3 regions of the Ruminococcus sp. AF17-22AC genome follow, and region 1 is predicted to be linked to each of the others. Evidence: a T-box and tRNA genes for the amino acid it is inferred to sense, from the RefSeq annotation. Region 1 holds a T-box; the other regions hold tRNA genes.
What was found. A T-box is a leader RNA that pairs with one kind of tRNA and senses whether it is charged. The one in region 1 lies ahead of proS (proline--tRNA ligase), so its partner is inferred to be a tRNA-Pro.

Region 1 (3,285 bases):
AGATTTGGTGCCAGTGCACGAATACCGCTCTTTGTTTCTTTTTCAATCGTAAATCCCAACTGTGCAGAAAAACGTACCGCACGGAGAATGCGAAGCGCATCTTCACGGAAGCGTTCCATCGGATCTCCGACGCAGCGGATGATCTTCGCCTGCATGTCTTCCATTCCGTGAAAAAGATCGACCAGACCTCTTACCGGATGATACGCCATCGCATTGATCGTAAAATCACGTCGTTTCAGGTCTTCTTCAAGGCTCGAAGTAAACATCACCTGCTTCGGATGGCGGCCGTCTTCATAGTCACCATCCACGCGGTAAGTCGTCACTTCATAGCCTTCTTTGTCCATCAGTACAGTTACGGTGCCATGCTGCAGCCCGGTATCCACTGTGCGGTGAAAAAGCTCTTTTACCTGCTCCGGCGATGCCGAAGTCGTAATATCCCAGTCATCTGGTGTACGTCCCAGGATAGAATCCCGCACACAGCCGCCGACCACATAGGCTTCATAACCGTTTTCCTCTAAAATGTGCAGTATTTTTTCCGCATTGGAAGGAATCGTTAATTTCATATTAGTATGCTCTTCCCCAGTAAACCATCTTCTTCGCCGGTTTTCCGCAGCATACGCAGACATCACTTAAATGTTCCTGCTCAAATGGCATACATCTGGATGTTGCCTGTACATCTTCTTTGATCTTGTCTTCGCATTCGCGATTTCCACACCACATAGCTTTGACAAATCCCGGTTTGTTATTGATGGTATCTTTGAATTCTTCGTAATTTGTTGCAACATAAGTATGAGCGTCACGATGCGCACGTGCACGTTCCAGCATTTCTTTCTGCATGAGATCAAGAACTTCCTGAACTTTGGAAGCCAGCTCATCGAAGGAAACCACATATTTTTCTCTTGTATCACGACGGCAGATTACAGCCTGTCCGTTCTCGATATCCTTCGGTCCACATTCGATACGAATCGGAATACCACGCATTTCCTGCTCTGCAAATTTGAATCCCGGACTTCTGTCGGTATCGTCCACTTTAACACGGATGCCTGCTGCTTTCAGTGCTGCAAACAGTTCGTCTGCTTTTTCCAGGACTCCTTCTTTACGCTGCTGGATTGGGATGATCACTGCCTGTGTCGGAGCAATTCTCGGAGGCAGGACAAGTCCGCTGTTGTCACCATGAACCATGATGATCGCACCGATCATACGTGTTGTCATTCCCCATGATGTCTGGTGTACATATTTCAGAGTGTTATCCTTATCTGTGTACTGAATACCAAATGCTTTTGCAAATCCGTCACCGAAGTTATGGCTGGTACCGGACTGAAGTGCCTTACCGTCATGCATCAGGGATTCGATCGTATACGTAGCTACCGCACCTGCAAATTTTTCTTTGTCTGTTTTCTGGCCTTTGATAACCGGAATTGCAAGAACTTCTTCACAGAAATCGGCATACAGATTCAGCATCTGGATTGTTCTCTCTTCCGCTTCTTCTGCCGTTGCATGAGCAGTATGTCCTTCCTGCCACAGGAACTCTCTGGAACGAAGGAACGGACGTGTTGTTTTTTCCCAGCGCACTACGGAACACCACTGATTGTATACTTTCGGCAGATCTCTGTGGGACTGGATATCTTTCTGATAGAAATCACAGAACAGAGTTTCAGAAGTCGGACGTACACAGAGACGTTCCTGAAGTTCATTCAGTCCACCATGCGTTACCCATGCTACTTCCGGTGCAAAACCTTCTACGTGGTCTTTTTCTTTCTGCAGAAGAGATTCCGGAATAAACATCGGCATGTATACATTCTGTACACCTGTCTCTTTGAATCTGCGGTCAAGTTCATGCTGGATGTTTTCCCAGATTGCATAACCTGCCGGTTTAATTGCCATGCATCCTTTTACACTTGTGTAGCCGCACAGCTCTGCTTTTTTTACAACATCCGTATACCACTGTGCAAAATCTTCCTCCATGGAAGTGATGGCTTCTACTAATTTCTTTGCCATAGTTCTTTCTCCTTTTCTGAATGGTTCTTTTGTCAGATCAGAGGCAATAAAAAAAGTCCTCTGATCCCGGTAAAGGGACCGAAGGACTTCGGCGGTACCACCCTAATTAGCAATTAAAATAACAATTACTCTCTCAATATCCTTTAACGCCGGATCTACGCTGTACTTCAGTTGTACAGAGCTCCGAGGCCGGTTCCATGATTCACGCACAGGATCCTTCCACCATGCAGATCCCTCTCTGAGATTGCTCCTCATGTACTATTCTCATCATCGCCGGGTATGTGTGCCGAAACCTTAAGCCTGGCACATTTGCTATATATTTTATGCGAAATATCCGTCGATGTCAAGGGGCTGATTCGCAGAATCCTGCCGAAATGTTTTCAGACAGTAATATCAATCTTTCTTCCGGTTCTTTTGTATTTGTAATAACGCACACCTGCTGCGTCCATCATCCGCTTGGATGCGATCACAGACGGGGTATGTTCGTATTTGTCACAGTCATAGATCACCGTTTTGATTCCTGCCTGAATGATTGCTTTTGCACATTCGTTGCACGGAAACAGTGATACATAAAGCTTCGCACCTTCCAGGCTTCCCCCGCGGTAATTCAGAATCGCATTGAGTTCACTGTGAGTCACATACAGATACTTGGTGGCCAGTGGCTCACCTTCTCTCGCCCACGGAAATTCATCATCAGAACATCCCTTCGGAAATCCGTTGTACCCCATGGAAAGGATCTTATTGTCCTCACTGACAATGCACGCTCCTACCTGTGAATTCGGATCTTTTGAACGCATCCCGGAAAGCATTGCCACACCCATAAAGTATTCATCCCAGGAAATGTAATTCTCTCTTTTCTGTATATGTACTGCCATTATAAAATCCCCCTTACAGATACCGGCTTCCCACAAAATGCAGGAGGCCGGTATTTAAAATTCATATGTTTATTTAAATTTCCGGATATGCATCCGTAATATCTGTATCTTCCTCAATCTGTCCGATGCGACGAATATGACGCTCGTCCTCTGAGAACGGAGTGTTCAAAAATGTATCCACTATCTTAATTGCAAGTCCCGGGCCTACAACTCTTCCGCCCATTGCAAGAATGTTGGCATTGTTGTGAAGACGTGTTGCCTCTGCACTGAAGCAGTCTGAACAGAGTGCTGCACGGATTCCTTTGAATTTATTGGCAGTAATAGAAATACCAATACCGGTTCCACATACCAGGATTCCCTTTTCGCAGTCTCCATTCTGAATTGCAATTGCAACTCTCTTAGCATAGATCGG
Region 2 (3,285 bases), on a different contig from region 1:
AGAATCGTAGAGTTCGAAGAAAAACCAATCGTTTCTTCCTATAATACAATTTCTACCGGTATCTACGTAGTACGAAGAAGACAGCTGATCGAGCTTCTGGAGCGCGCGGCACTTGAAGGCAGACATGATTTTGTAAACGATATTCTGATCCGTTACAAAAATCTCAAGAGAATCTACGGATACAAGACAGATGCTTACTGGAGCAATATTTCTACTGCAGAAGCATACTATCGTACCAACATGGATTTCCTGCGGCATGATATCCGGAATTATTTCTTTAAGCAGGAACCGTCGATCAAGACCAAGATTGACGATCTTCCACCGGCTAAATATAATCCGGGGGCAGTTGTTAAAAACAGTCTTGTTTCAAGCGGATCGATCATCAACGGAACCGTCGAGAATTCTGTTTTGTTTAAGGATGTCTATGTAGGCAACAACTGTGTGATTAAGAACTCTGTGATTCTTAATAATGTTTATATTGGGGACAATACACGTATCGAGAACTGTATTGTTGAGAGCAGGGATACCATTCGTGCGAATTCCTGCTACTGCGGCGAAAACGAGATTAAAATCGTCGTTGAGAAAAATGAGAGATACGCATTATAATGCGAACTCATAAATGCGTATGAAAATGAAAGGGGCAGACACGATGAATATTACAGACGTACGTGTAAGAAAAGTAGCAAAAGAGGGAAAGATGAAAGCAGTTGTTTCTATCACGATTGATGAGGAATTTGTAGTTCATGATATCAAAGTGATCGAAGGCGAAAAAGGACTGTTTATCGCTATGCCGAGCCGCAAGGCCACAGACGGAGAGTACAGAGACATTGCTCATCCGATCAATTCCGGTACGAGAGACATGATCCAGACACTGATCCTCGGCAAATATCAGGAGATGTTGGATGCAGAACCTGCCGAAGCAGTTGAAGCAGCAGAGTAAACCGGAACAGAAGGTATGGGCTGGGATTAAATAAAGAAAATACAAAAACAATAAAATAAAGAGAAGGTATGCCCGGATGGAGAAAATTACTTACAATTGAAGTGAGAGATGTTTCCCGTCCGGGTATTTTTTTCTATGTGGAAAATTATAAATACGATTGGCGTGTTAATACTGACCGGAGGTGCTTGTGTTAGAACGGTGCCGGTATGTTGGCTTTGGTTTGAGTTAGTCATACCAGAATCATCTGATTTCGATGCAGTGACTAGATGAATTTTGATGCTTTTTATGCCAACGCAAAAAAACACCGAAAGCCTTATCTCTAAAGCTTTCGGCGCCCCTGCCAAGTAGTCGAAGTGACAGGATTTGAACCTGCGGCCTCTGCGTCCCGAACGCAGCGCTCTACCAAACTGAGCCACACTTCGTTATTTGATTTTGCTTCGTCGCTTGACGCAAGACATATTATATTATAGTGAAATGCAAATGTCAACAACTTTTTTGAGATTTTTTAAAAAAAATTTAAAAGTACATTCAACACATGTTTTGTCGGTGTTCTTTCTTGCAAACGAGTACATAATACGTTATATTTATATCAAAGATCTGTTCAGGATGATTCGATATGAACATCAGAACAGAAAGGAGTTTTCTCATGATTGATGTAAAAAGTATCAGTACACATTGTACACGGACAGAATTTGTGGGGACCACCGTTCTTGACACGATTGGACTGGTGATTTCCGGAATTGATGATACATTATTAAAAGAAATGAATGTGGGTACCAGGTATCATGCGCTCGGACTTTTCAGCTCAAGGACAGGCGCGGCAGGACAGATCACAGCGATCGATGATGCGGTCAAAGCAACCAATACGGATGTGCTTTCCATCGAATTTCCGCGTGATACCAAAGGCTGGGGTGGCCACGGAAACTATATCGTGATTGGTGGTAATGATGTTTCAGATGTACGGCATGCGATTGAACTGGCACTGGAACTTACAAAGAAAAATGCCGGTGAACTTTATATCAGTGAGTCCGGTCATCTGGAGTTTACTTACTCAGCCAGTGCTGGCGCTGCATTACAGAATGCATTTCATGCAGTTCCCGGTGAAGCATTCGGATTCATGGCGGGTTCCCCGGCTGCAATCGGTCTTGTAATGGCAGATACCGCAATGAAGGCATCAGCAGTAAATATTACCTGCTATATGACACCAAGTATCGGAACCAGTCATTCCAATGAAGTGATCCTTGGTATTTCCGGCGATGCCAGCGCAGTTAAGGCAGCTGTACTTGAGGCACGTCAGGTTGGCCTGGAGCTTCTGATCGGTATGGGTTCATATCCGGAAATCCCCGGTACACCATATCTCTAAAATAACGTAACGCAAAACAGCAGACCTTCATGGTCTGCTGTTTTTATGCCAAAGTGGCAAGTTCTCTGTATATATTAAATTCCCCTTTAGTTTAACTGGTACACATCTGCATACTGTAATCCGAAGCTCAGTGCCTCGCTATGGCTGCCGCAGTAAATATCAACATGTCCATAAGGAGTTCCAAGGTCTTCTACGGTATAAACAGTACCATTGATCAGAAGCTGTGTTCCAAAAGGTACACCAGCCATTGCTACGGTATGTCCTGCTGTTGGCATAACACCGCTTGCTGTTGCATTTCCTGCTGTTCCGCAGCACTGTGCGCAGTTACAATATCCTGTCAGCATAAAGTTTCCAAGGTATGTTCCCTGGCTGGAAGAACCGGAATCGGAAGAACTGCTGTCAGAACTGTCTGAAGATGTGTCCTCAGCGGATGAAGTATCCGCAGATGTATCGTCTGAAGTGCTGCTGTCTTCTGCACCGGATGTATCCTCCGTCGCATCAGAAGATTCAGAGCTGCTATCGTCTGTAGAAATTTCTTCTGCATCTGTTGTCGCTTCCTCAGAACTGTCGCCTTCATCAGCTGCACCAGTATCTTCTGTATCCCGGGCTGCGGCTGAAGCTGCCACAGCCGCTTCAGCCGCAGCTTCCTCTGCTGCACGTTCCTGCTCTGCCTGTTCCATCAACTGTGAAATGCTGCTGTCTGCACTGTTTACCTGTGCCATCAGTGCACTTGCCTCTTCCTGACTTGCACTGATCTGGTTTACATAGGAACTGATATTATCGTTGGTAGTGGATACCAGATTCTGAACTTCCTGCTGCTTGGAGCTTTTTTCTGTAAGAAGATTGCTGATGGAAGTAGATTCTTCCGCCACCTGTGCCTCCTGAGTTTTGATTGCTTCCTGTGTTTCTTCATATTTCTTAAGCATATTTCTGTCATATGTAGAAATAGAAGCGATGTTGCTTGCTTCATTTAAGAAATCTG
Region 3 (3,285 bases), on a different contig from region 1:
CGATGAACGTGGATTTACGGAAGAATACTGTAAAACATTTTTGGGATGCGTAATTGATGATCAGGATTATGCAGATCCTATTACTGCCATATATAGTAATGTAGGGGAGTATAATGGGAAAATTGTAGATTTGAAAGTGACAGCAGTGAAATGGGGACCTGTAAATAAAAATCATATAGGAAATGATGGAAGAAATATTATTCCATGTATATTGTTTTACAAAAACAGAATTGCATTTAATACAATTGGAGTGGGAACTGTAAGATTTCGTTTTGAATTTCTGGATCATGCAACACAGAATAAAATTTCTCCGAAAGGACATGTGACATTGAAGGATCTGGATGCAGGACAGGGAATTCGTGTTTATGATGGTTGGGGTGTAAATCGGATTTATCTGCGCAAAGGCTATAATTATCTGAAAAAAACAACGGCTATGATTGCAAATGGCGCTGTTTACAATGAGCTGACAAGTCCGGAAGGAGAAGATATTGATACTGATGATGTGAAAGCATGGTGCCAGCTTGACTTTGACGGATACTTTATGCTGAACTGGAATTCTCAGGAGAGCTGGAACAATGAGACGTATCCGCAGAATGCGTTTTTTCTGACAACAGGGAAAACAGTAGGTACATATGAACCGAACCCCAAACCGGAAAAAAGAGTGGGAAATGACGGTGCTGCTTATAACAGTATGACAAAACATGAATCTACGCGGACAGATCCTCCATATGGCATAAAGGAAGGAAAAAATTATGATTATGTGATTGCGCAGAGGCTGATGCCTGGCTCCTACAGCTCTTTTGTTCTGAAAGATACACTGGATTCCTGTCTGAAATTCAGAAGTGGAAGCGTTACAACTTCAGCAGGAAAAGATGTGACATCCAGATTCAGAATTGAGAATACGAAAAATACGATTACATTTACTGCAAACACATCTTATCTGAAAAGTGAAGAGGCATTTAATGATGTGACATACTATTTTCGGATAAAAGTTACAGCCGGAAGTAATACAGTAATAAGTTCGCATAATCATATAAGTCAGAATGGAAGTGCTTATTCGATTGAAAACAAGGCGTCCAGAACAATTGTATCAGATAAAATAAAGGATACGCAGCAGACAAATTCTTCGTGGGTAAAAGGAGAAATTCCGAGAGAAATTCCGGACGGGCAGATTGTGATCACAAAAAGAATCAGAGAGCAGGACATTATATGGGCGCATGGAAATCCTGTTTTTCGATTCTGTGTGACCGGAACAGATGGAAAAGGAATTTCGCATGCATATGAGGATTTTGTGGAGTTTCGTAAGGGTGAATATCCGACAGATAGAGGATATGCGGTGTTGAGCTGTACGTTTTCGACTATTCCGCTGGGAAGGTACACGGTCAGTGAGAAGAAAACTTTACGTTATGTATTTGAAAGTATTACAGCACAGACGGCAAATGTGAGTCTGAATGACCGGACAGGAACAGTAACACTTGACAAAAATAATAAAAAAGCAGCAGTTACATTTACAAATAAAAAGACAAAATATGACAGGTATAGTCATACAGATGTTATACGCAATAAAATCAGTATCCGGCACTGAAACGGATAGAAGAAAGTATAGAGAAAACGGTTGCAAAACCGCAGGCTGCTTGATATAATAATCCTCACCGGGGTATGGCGTAGCTTGGTAGCGCGCACGGCTGGGGGCCGTGAGGTCGCAGGTTCAAATCCTGTTGCCCCGATTGAGGACAGAATGTCGAAAAGCTTTGAGATACAGTTATGTATTTCGAAGCTTTTTACTATATTAAATTAGCCCTGATGCATTGAATTTATGTAAAAGATATATTATAATGTAACATGTGATAGGTTGAGTAACGGACATAATTTCAAAATCACAGAATATGAATCGAAAAAGGAGAAGAGACATGAAACGATTAAAAAAAATCATGGCAATGCTGCTACTCATGCTTCTTGTAGCATCACCGGTTGTTTTAGCAGCATCACAGCCGGTTGAGGTGCAGGCAGCAGCTAAAACGGTACTTAAAAACAAATATTATGGTTACGAAAACGGCAAAAGAGTTCGCAATCAGTGGCGTACAATTAAAGTTGGCAACAGAAGTTTTAGATTTTACTTTGACAAAAATGGCAGAGCATATCATGCAGACAGGAACTATGTAGGAACTACCGGAATTGTTGTAAAAAAAATTAACGGCAGATATTACGGCTTTGACTATCAGGGACACATGATGAAGGGGATTCGTTGTGGAATTACTTCTGAAGATGCAATGCCGGGACTGTATTACTTCAATTCAAATGGTGTGTTTAACAGACAAAAAACAACTGTATACAGAAATGCATCAAAAACATACAAGAACGCAAGACAGATTAAAAAATTACTTGGCAAATACAGTAAAATGCATATCAGCAAAGATTCATGTTTTGGAAACGGCTCTGATGTAACTTATATTTATGGCAGCCTTGCACTGAGTGTGTTCCGTCCGGCAGGAAAGGGAGCAAGTGCTGAAGTTGTAGAAGGTATTATGCAAAGAGATTAAGAAAGAGGAGAAAAATAAATGAAAATGAATAAAAAAATTACCGCAATGATTCTCAGTGCTGTGATCGCAGCAGCTCCGGTGGCAGCTCCGGTTATGGAAGCACAGACAGTTGTAGCAGCTACTACAACCACAAAAACTTTAAAAAATACGTGGAGTAAAGATGGCAGATATTATTACGACCAAAATGGCAGAAAAGTTACCGGTGTAAAGAAAATTGGCAGATATACGTATGTTTTTGCAAAAAACGGCAGACTGGTGACAAACAGACCGTATTACAGATACAATTCCAGAATTTATTATAAAATTGCGAGAAATGGACGTGCGACCAGACTGTCAGCTGTCGAGACACTGGCAGCAATTCGTTATCAGAGATGTGGTAACAACCTGAAAAAGGCATTTAACTGGTCTTCTTCTCTGCGTTATGTAGCAAATTACAGAGTCGCAAGAAAAAATGCAATCTACTATGCTCAGTATGGTTTCCAGAGAGGATGTGGTGACTGTTATGTACAGGCTGCTACATTCTATCAGATGGCAAAAGTTGCAGGATATAATGCAAAATATGTGAGCGGTTATGTGGCAAAAGGTAAAGGTAAAGCGCCACATGCATGGGTTGAAATCAAAATCAGAAACAGAACTTATGTATATGATCCAAACTTCCAGAGTGAGTATGGCAAAAAGGGTTACACCGGATATCAGATCAGATACGGACAGAAGGGAACTCTGAAATATTATAAAACAAAATAAG

Region 2: it has a tRNA-Pro gene. The T-box ahead of proS (proline--tRNA ligase) is inferred to sense a tRNA for this amino acid. The anticodon was not compared.
Region 3: it has a tRNA-Pro gene. The T-box ahead of proS (proline--tRNA ligase) is inferred to sense a tRNA for this amino acid. The anticodon was not compared.

Annotation. Positions count from the first base shown of each region.
Region 1 covers NZ_QRXT01000005.1:138,810-142,094, forward strand. The annotation lists gene DWW86_RS09290 (CCA tRNA nucleotidyltransferase) at 1-563, opposite strand, end outside; gene proS (proline--tRNA ligase) at 565-1,998, opposite strand; T-box leader at 2,069-2,278, opposite strand; gene DWW86_RS09300 (deoxycytidylate deaminase) at 2,379-2,873, opposite strand; gene rpiB (ribose 5-phosphate isomerase B) at 2,947-3,285, opposite strand, start outside.
Region 2 covers NZ_QRXT01000004.1:282,008-285,292, forward strand. The annotation lists gene glgD (glucose-1-phosphate adenylyltransferase subunit GlgD) at 1-606, shown strand, start outside; gene spoVG (septation regulator SpoVG) at 650-940, shown strand; tRNA gene DWW86_RS08590 (tRNA-Pro) at 1,289-1,362, opposite strand; gene pduB (microcompartment protein PduB) at 1,557-2,303, shown strand; gene DWW86_RS08600 (PcsB-like coiled-coil domain-containing protein) at 2,390-3,285, opposite strand, start outside.
Region 3 covers NZ_QRXT01000006.1:51,905-55,189, forward strand. The annotation lists gene DWW86_RS10310 (isopeptide-forming domain-containing fimbrial protein) at 1-1,585, shown strand, start outside; tRNA gene DWW86_RS10315 (tRNA-Pro) at 1,654-1,727, shown strand; gene DWW86_RS10320 (hypothetical protein) at 1,911-2,540, shown strand; gene DWW86_RS10325 (transglutaminase domain-containing protein) at 2,559-3,284, shown strand.